DNA from 2 places in the Rhizobium sp. UBA1881 genome. Region 1 is predicted to be linked to the other one. Evidence: predicted binding sites of a transcription regulator. Region 1 holds the regulator's gene; the other holds the start of a gene.
What was found. Region 1 encodes PhoB, which activates phosphate uptake and scavenging genes when phosphate is short. Its sites were predicted from a motif close to TGTCATNNANCTGTCAT; they were not measured.
Positions count from the first base shown of each region.

Region 2: a site for PhoB is predicted at 2,639-2,655, ahead of B3605_RS10615 (NAD-glutamate dehydrogenase). Genes of this name have one in related genera too.

Region 1 is NZ_DDHH01000152.1:18,470-23,011, forward strand. It holds gene argF (ornithine carbamoyltransferase) at 1-39, opposite strand, end outside; gene B3605_RS18270 (aspartate aminotransferase family protein) at 87-1,283, opposite strand; gene B3605_RS18275 (GcrA family cell cycle regulator) at 1,711-2,256, shown strand; gene phoB (phosphate regulon transcriptional regulator PhoB) at 2,339-3,022, opposite strand; gene phoU (phosphate signaling complex protein PhoU) at 3,059-3,772, opposite strand; gene pstB (phosphate ABC transporter ATP-binding protein PstB) at 3,816-4,542, opposite strand, start outside.
Region 2 is NZ_DDHH01000088.1:23,843-28,384, forward strand. It holds gene B3605_RS10600 (lytic murein transglycosylase) at 99-923, shown strand; gene B3605_RS10605 (carbonic anhydrase) at 999-1,640, opposite strand; gene pdxY (pyridoxal kinase PdxY) at 1,710-2,585, opposite strand; gene B3605_RS10615 (NAD-glutamate dehydrogenase) at 2,831-4,542, shown strand, end outside.

The DNA of each region.
Region 1 (4,542 bases):
TACCGCGGAGAGATCGAGAAAGTGTTTTGGGGAAGCCATCTGTCCTTAACCTGTTACGCCCGCCATCCGGCCGGGCATCCATCCATTCAAGCCGTCTTCTTTGCCTTGGCGCGCACGCTCTCGGCGGCGCGTTCGAGACGCGCGAGGCCTTCGCGGGCTTCGTCAGCGGTGACGACGAGCGGAGGAAGCAAACGGATGACGTTGTCGCCGGCCGGAATGGCCAGCAGGTTGGCAGCGCGGATGGCCTGCAGGAGCTCAGTCGACGGAACGGCCGCCTTGACGCCGAGCATAAGGCCTTCGCCGCGGATGTCCTCGATCACATCGGGGAAACGATCCTTCAGCGATGCGAGGCCCTGACGGAAGACGAGCGCGACGTCATTGACGTGGCGCAGGAAGCCTTCCTCGAGGAGGACATCGAGCACGGCATTGCCGACGGCCATGGCGAGCGGGTTGCCGCCATAGGTCGAGCCATGGGTGCCGGCCTTCATGCCGGAGGCTGCTTCAGCTGTTGCAAGGCAGGCGCCGAGCGGGAAACCACCGCCGATGCCCTTGGCGACCGCCATGATGTCGGGCGTGACGCCGGACCATTCATGCGCGAAGAGCTTGCCGGTGCGGCCAACGCCGGACTGAACCTCGTCGAGGATCAGAAGCAGGCCGTGTTCGTCGCAGAGCTGGCGCAGCGCCTTCATGAATTCCGTGGTTGCCGGGCGGATACCGCCCTCGCCCTGTACCGGCTCGATCAGGATACCGGCCGTGGCATCGGTGATGGCGGCACGGACGGCTTCGATATCGCCGAAGGGCACCTGGTCGAAACCGGGCGTCTTGGGGCCGAAGCCTTCGAGATACTTTTCCTGGCCGCCGGCGGCGATCGTTGCCAGCGTGCGGCCGTGGAAGGCGCCTTCGAAGGTGATGATGTGGAAGCGCTCGGGATGGCCCTTCGAATACTGGTAGCGGCGCGCGGTCTTGATCGCGCACTCCAGAGCCTCGGCGCCGGAATTGGTGAAGAACACCTTATCCGCGAAGGTTGCATCCGTCAGCCGCTTGGCGAAGCGCTCCTGGCCGGGGATCTCGTAAATGTTGGAAAGGTGCCAGACCTTCTCGGCCTGATCCTTCAGCGCGCCGACGACGTGCGGGTGGCTATGGCCGACGGAGGTCACGGCAACGCCCGCGCCGAAATCGAGATATCGCTCACCAGTTTCGGTGATCAGCCACACGCCCTCTCCTCGCTCGAACCGCAGCGGGGCACGAGAGTAGGTATCATAAAGCGGCGCGGCTTCAGCCATGGCGCGATCTCCTGTCATTCGCTCAACAATGGCCCGGACTCCGGCTAAAAAGCGGGTGCCCGGAAATGAAAAATGCCGCCTTTCGGCGGCGAGGGGCACTATTGTCTTTTCGCAGTGCGATGTCAACAAAACTGAGCTTTTGTCGCATGCGTCAAGCAAGCATCGGGGCGCCGGCGAGCTATCAACAGCTAATGTTGCAGAAATGACTCTACCACCCAGCAAGTTGGGGAAAACCGAGAAATCGATTCGCCGCGATTCAACCGACTCTTGTCACGGAGTCGCCCTCACTCTAGGTTAAAACTCAATTACTAGACTGCATGCGGCGGAACTAGTCACCAAAATCGAGCAAGCGTTTCTTGGTCCGGACACGTCCGCGCCATGGGTGAAGGATTCTGCCTACACCAACGCAATAAGGCGGAGACAGGGCATGAACTGGACAGACGAGCGCGTTGAGAGACTGAAGAAGCTTTGGGCCGAAGGCCTGAGCGCCAGCCAGATTGCGGCACAACTTGGCGGTGTAAGCCGCAACGCCGTCATCGGCAAGGTCCACCGCCTGAACCTGCCTGGCCGCGCCAAGGCCGGCGGCACGACCACGGCGACGCGGGCACCGAAGCGCCCGGCGGTTTCGACCCCGCGCCCCGCCAACAGCTTCAATTCCGCACGCATCTCGCCAAGCCGCGCCGTTGCCCGCCCGCAGGGCGCAGTGGCTCTCAAGGAAGAGATGGACATCGATGCGATCGAGGAAGTCCGTTACCGTCCGGCTTCCAACGTTGTCGTTCCGATCTCGCGCCGCCTAGGCCTCACGGAACTGACCGAGCGTACGTGCAAGTGGCCGGTCGGCGATCCGCTGACGGATGACTTCCACTTCTGCGGCTGCGAGTCCCCTGACAACTCGCCGTACTGCACCTATCACCAGCGCATGGCCTACCAGCCGGTCAACGAGCGCCGCAAGGCCGCCAACCGGGTCGCATGACCCGGAAAGCCGGATAAGGAACACAAGAAAACGGGCCCTCGCGGGGCCCGTTTTTCGTTGGACCGGATGAAATGGAAGCGTCTTACGCTTCCATCGAATAACCAGCGCCGCGAACGGTGCGGATGACATCCTGCATGTTCGAGAAGTTGAGCGCCTTGCGCAGGCGGCCGACGTGAACGTCGACGGTGCGCTCGTCGACATAGATGTCATGGCCCCAGACGCCATCGAGCAGCTGCGAGCGGGAGAAGACGCGGCCCGGCGACGACATCAAGAATTCCAGTAGGCGGAATTCGGTCGGTCCGAGGCGGACTTCGCGGCTCTTGCGGTGAACGCGGTGGGTTTCGCGATCGAGTTCGATATCGCCGCACTTCAGCAGCGAGGACAGCACTTCCGGCTTGGCGCGGCGCAGCATCGCCTTGACGCGGGCAACGAGCTCAGGTGTCGAGAACGGCTTGACGACATAGTCGTCGGCGCCGGTCGACAGGCCGCGAACACGTTCGCTTTCCTCGCCACGGGCGGTCAGCATGATGATCGGCAGGCGCTCCGTCTCCGGGCGCATGCGCAGGCGACGGCAGAGCTCGATGCCGGATACGCCGGGCAGCATCCAATCGAGGATCAAAAGGTCAGGCGTGCGTTCCTGCAGCCGGATCTCGGCCTCGTCACCGCGAAGGATGGTATCGACTTCGAAGCCTTCGGCCTCAAGGTTATAGCGAAGAAGCACGCTCAGTGCTTCTTCGTCTTCAACGACTGCTACTCTTGGGATCATTCGTCTCGGTCTCCTGGGGGCGTGGGTCCGGAACGCTTATTCCGTGACCGCGCCGACGGTGTTGGCGGTGTCGTCCTTCGGACGCTCGCCTTCCGGCTGGGCGCCGGTAGCCATGTAGTAGATGGTCTCTGCGATGTTGGTGGCGTGGTCGCCGATGCGCTCGATGTTCTTGGCGCAGAACAGGAGATGCGTGCAGCTGGTGATGTTGCGCGGATCTTCCATCATGTAGGTCAGCATCTCGCGGAACAGCGAGGTGTACATCGCGTCGATTTCCTCGTCGCGCTCTCGGATCGACTTGGCACGATCTGCAACGCGGCTGGTGTAGACGTCGAGAACCTCCTTGAGCTGGACGAGTGCCAGTTCGGAGAGATGCTCGAGGCCACGGGCGAGCTTGCGCGGAACGCCGGTGCTCTGAACAGCGATGACGCGCTTGGCGGTGTTCTTGCCGAGATCGCCGACGCGCTCGAGATCGGCCGCGATGCGGATCGAACCCATGATTTCGCGAAGGTCGGCGGCCATCGGCTGGCGGCGGGCGATGGTGATGATCGCCTTTTCGCCGATCTCGCGCTCGGCGTGATCGAGGATCACGTCGTCGGAGATGACCTTCTGGGCGAGCGAAGTGTCGCCGTTGACGAGCGCGCGAACAGCGTCGCCGACCATCTGTTCCGCGAGGCCGCCCATTTCGGATATGCGGCGCGTCAGGAACTTGAGATCATCGTCGTAGGCGGAATAGATATGTGTCGATGCCATGGGGCTTATCCTTGAATGTCCTGAGGTTTACCGGTTTCGGAGATCAGCCGAAGCGGCCCATGATGTAATCCTGGGTGCGCGGATCATCCGGGTTGGTGAACATCTTGTCGGTATCGTTCTCCTCGACGAGGTTGCCGAGGTGGAACATGGCGGTGCGCTGCGAAACGCGGGCTGCCTGCTGCATCGAGTGCGTGACGATGACGATCGTGTAGGCTTCGCGCAGCTCGTGGATGAGCTCCTCGACCTTGGCGGTCGCGATCGGGTCGAGCGCCGAGCAGGGCTCGTCCATCAGGATGACTTCGGGGCTGACGGCAATCGCACGCGCGATGCACAGACGCTGCTGCTGGCCGCCCGAAAGGCCGGTGCCGCCTTCATGCACGCGGTCCTTGACTTCGTTCCACAGGCCGGCGCGCTGCAGGCTCTGCTCGACGATGACGTCCATGTCGGCCTTCGCCTTGGCGAGACCGTGGATGCGCGGGCCGTAGGCGACGTTTTCGTAGATCGACTTCGGGAACGGGTTCGGCTTCTGGAACACCATGCCGACGCGGGCGCGCAGTTCGACGACGTCGATATCCGGATCGTAGATATCATCGCCATCGAGCGTGATCTTGCCGGTGACGCGGCAGTTGTCGATCGTGTCGTTCATGCGGTTCAGGCTGCGCAGGAAGGTGGACTTGCCGCAGCCCGACGGACCGATGAGAGCCGTCACGGTGTTTTCGCGGATGTTCAGCTTCACGTCGAAAAGCGCGCGCTTTTCGCCGTAATAAACC
Region 2 (4,542 bases), on a different contig from region 1:
GGCTTCCCCGCGCTTAATCAAAGGATGGTCGGGACAATATCGCCGATAGCGGGCTGCAGCCCGGCTGAAGGCTAGGCTGATCGGGATCGGGGTATTCGATGCGCAAGACAAGACTTTTGCTGGCAGCGGCGGCAGTGTTCGCCATGTTCCAGGCACTTCCGGCAACGGCTGAAGCAGCACCACAGTGCAGCAACACCAGCGCGGGCTTCGACCAGTGGGTCGTCGCCTTCAAGCAGGAAGCCGCGGCCAACGGCGTCAGCCGTTCCGTTCTCGACAAGGCTTTCGCCAACGTCGTCTACAACAGACCGACCATCTCCGCCGACCGTGGCCAGAAGAGCTTCAAGCTCTCTTTCGACGCCTTCATGCAGAAGCGCGGCGGCCAGGCCATCATCTCGCGCGGCAAGGGCATGAAGCGCTCCAACGCAGCGCTTTTTGCCAACATTGAGCGCAAGTACGGTGTTCCGGCCGGCCCCCTGATCGCGATCTGGGGCATGGAAACCGGCTTCGGCAGCTACATGGGCACCCAGCACACTATGTCCGCTGTCTCCACGCTCGCCTTCGATTGCCGCCGCACCGCCTATTTCACTGACCAGCTCTATGCAGCGCTTCAGCTCGTCGGCGAAGGCTTCCTTAGCCCGCAGGCGCGCGGTGCCGCCCACGGCGAAATCGGTCAGACACAGTTTCTGCCGCGCAACGTCGTGCTCTACGGTGCGGATGGCGATGGTGACGGCCGGGTCGACATGGTCGGCTCACGCGCCGACGCGCTGGCCTCGACCGCGAACTTCCTGAAGGGCCACGGCTGGCGTCCAGGTGCCGGCTATCAGCCGGGCGAGCCGAACTTCGCAGCCATTTCCGGCTGGAACGCGGCAACGGTCTACCAGCAGGCGATCGCCTATATCGGTCAGCAGATCGACGCGAACTGATCCGCACTTAATGATCAAATGAAAAAGGCGCCGTGGGAAACCGCGGCGCCTTTTTGCTTGTCTCGGATTATCGTGTCAGACGTCAGGGCGAATGAAGTCGCGCGTCTCCGCGTCCATGACCCACAATTCGCCGGTCGAAATATCGAACCAGGCGCCGTGCAGCTGGATTTCACCGGCTTCTTCGCGCGCCTTGATCTCCGGAAATGTTCTGAGATTGTCGATCGAGTTGCGGATCGACACGCGCTCCAGCGCCGTCTGGCGTTCGCCGGGCGTCATCACGTCGTTGCTCTGGATTTGCTCGGCCGCCGGCCGCACCAGCGACATCCAGCGTCCGATGAAATCGCCAGGCGACAACGGTTCGGCATCGGGATCGAGCGCCGCGCGTATACCGCCGCAGCGACCATGCCCCATGACGACGATATCAGTGACCTTCAGGGCCAGAACCGCGAACTCGAGCGCAGCCGAGGTCGCGTGGAAATTGCTGTCCGGCTCGTAGGGCGGCACCATGTTGGCGACGTTGCGGACGACGAAGAGCTCGCCGGGCCCGGAATCGAAGATGAGTTCCGGCGCCGCGCGAGAGTCCGAACAGGCAATGACCAACGTGCTCGGGCTCTGCCCGTGCTCCGCCAACGTCCTGTATCGGTCACGAGCGTCGGCATAACGCCCGCTCATGAAGTTGCGATAGCCGTCGAGAAGTGTATCTGGAAAACGCTGCATGATCTTCGATTACAGCGTGAGCGATGCAAGATCAATATCGCAGCGCCAAATGCGTTAACGGCGCGGCCGCTAGCTCTTTCGCCGCTGCGCCGGATGCATCAGATGCCGCATCTGCACCATCGCCATCGGCGTCGACAGGCTGGAGGCGTCGTTTGCGAGTGTCAACTCGTCGCTACCGCGCTTCACCGCCCGAGCCAGCACCTCGTAGACGCTGGCCGTCGCGAGCTGCAGCGCCTTCTCGTCTTCCATGCCGGACTGCAGCCGCGATAGGAAAAGCGCGGCGAGAAGATCGCCCAACCCGTTTGGCGGATTGTCGATCAGCCGGTGCTCGGCAAGCAGCGCGTGGCGCCCGGAGAGATAGAGGTTGCCCGTTCCACCAGCCATCATCGGCACCGCGGAGGTCACCAGCATGCGCGCAGGACCGAGCGCGAGCGCCGCCTCCATGATCTCAGTATTGCTCTCCAGCGGCGCGCCGGACAGCCAGGCAAGTTCGTAGCGATTTGGGGTCGCCAGCGATGCCAGTGGGATCAGATGGTCCCGGATCGCCTCAGCGGTCGCCTCGGGAACATAGAGCCCACCGAGATCGCCCATCACGGGATCGCAAACGTAAAACAGATCTGGATTTTTATCCCTGAGCGCCGTGATCAACCGGCCGACGGAGCGCGCCTGCGCGGCATTGCCGAAATAGCCCGAAAGCACCGCCTTGACCTCGCCGATCCAGGGCGCGCGAATGAGATCGTCGATCGCCGCGTCGAAATCGGCTTCGGCGAAGGTCAGCCGCGTCGAACGACCGTGGCCCGGATGCCAGGGCAGCACGATGGTCGGCAGCGCCCATACCTGGTGGCCGAGCGTCTCGAGCGCGAAAACCGCCGCCCGATTGCCGACCGATCCACGAACGACGTGGCTCGATATGACGATGACCGTGCCTGCTGCATTCTGCGACATGTTTATCCGATCCGGGTTCCGATCCTCAGTTGATCGTCTTTTTGCTGCGCGACTGTCAACAACTCTTCATTCGGACGTGATCAAAGTTCTGGCGACGAAAATCACATTCGGATCATTTTTTACAGAATTGACGACATGCCGGCTAAATTCGCACGAAAACTGCGATCGACGTCCCTATTTTAGCAATTTTTCTGTCAAACCTTCTGCTAACCTGCGCGCAATCGAGAAAATGGGGGACACAGTCAATGGCTGCTCGAAACAATCCGAAACGGGAAAAACAGATTGAGAGCGCGAACAAGATCGCGACGGCGATGGGCGAGCACTATCTCGCACCGGATATTCTCTTCGGACGCGCCAGCGGTGACGACCTCGAATCCTACACGCCCGAAATGCTGGCGATTTCCGCCGTTCACTGCGCGGCCGAACTCGCCGCCTGGACCGGCAACGCTCCGCGCGTCACCGTCACCTCGCTCGACAATGTGGAACCAGATGGCGTGGCGGTGTCGGTCCTGTCGGTGACCGATCACAACATGCCATTCCTCTACGAATCGGTCATGGGTGAGGTGACGAGCAGCTACCGCGATCTCTTCATGGCGGTTCATCCCATTCTCGTCATGCAGCCAGGTCATCCGCCGGAACTCTATTCGCCGGATATGCCCGGCGAGCCGGCAAACCGTGTCAGCCACATTCAGCTTCACCTCGCCCCGCTCACCCCGGCGCAGTCCGCCGATCTGATCGAGCGGATCGAAATCGTCCTCGAACAGGTGCGCCTGTCGGTTTCCGATTGGAAGCCGATGCTGGACAAGCTTGGCACCGCCATTGACGAACTGTCGTCGCGCAATGTTGGCCGCCGCAAGGCGGATCGCGACGAAGCGGTCGCTTTCCTGACATGGCTGCGCGACGCCAATTTCACCCTTCTGGGGATGCGCGAATATGTCTATTCCGGCAAGGGTTCGGATGCAAAGGTCGAGCGCGACAAGGGCACGGGGCTGGGCATCCTTTCCAACCCGGATGTCCTAGTGCTCCGGACCGGCCGCGATGCTGTAACCACGACGCCCGAAATCCTGGCCTTCCTTGACGGCCCCGAATTCCTGATCGTCACCAAGGCCAACGTCAAATCCGTCGTCCACCGCCGCGCCTACATGGATTACGTTGGCGTGAAGCGCTTCGATGAGAATGGCAACGTTACCGGCGAGCTGCGCATTGTCGGCCTCTTCACCTCGACGGCCTACACGTCGCTCGCAACGGACATCCCGCTACTGCGCTCGAAGGTGGAGAAGGTGAAGGAGCATTTCGGCTTCGATCCGATGAGCCATTCCGGCCGCATGCTCGACAACACGCTGGAATCCTACCCGCGCGACGATCTTTTCCAGATCGACACCGCCCTGCTCGCCACCTTCGCCGAACAGATCAACGATCTGACCGACAGGCCGCGCGTACGGGTGCTGCCGCGGATCGATCACTTCGATCGTTTCGTCTCCGTTATCGTCTATGTGCCGCGCGAGGAATATGACTCGATCGTTCGCGAGAAGATCGGCACCTATCTCAAGACCATCTATGACGGCCGCGTCTCGGCCTATTACCCGGCTTTCCCCGAGGGCGGCGTCGCCCGCGTCCATTTCATCATCGGCCGCTCCGGCGGAAAGACGCCGCGTATCCCTCAGGCAAAGCTCGAAGAAGCAATCCGCGCCATCACGGCCCGCTGGGACGACCGCTTCGAGATGCTTGCCGGTCCGAAAGCGCCCAAGATCAAGGTCAGCAACGCCTATCAGGATCTCTTCCCACCAGAGGAAACCTTCTCTGACTTCGCCGACATCGTCGCCTGCGCGACGGGCGAGCAGATCCGCATCGAATTCTACACGCGCATCAAGGACGGCGTGTCGCTGCTCTGCCTGAAGATCTTCCACTTCAATGGCCAGCTTGCGCTCTCCCGCCGCGTACCGCTGCTTGAGAATCT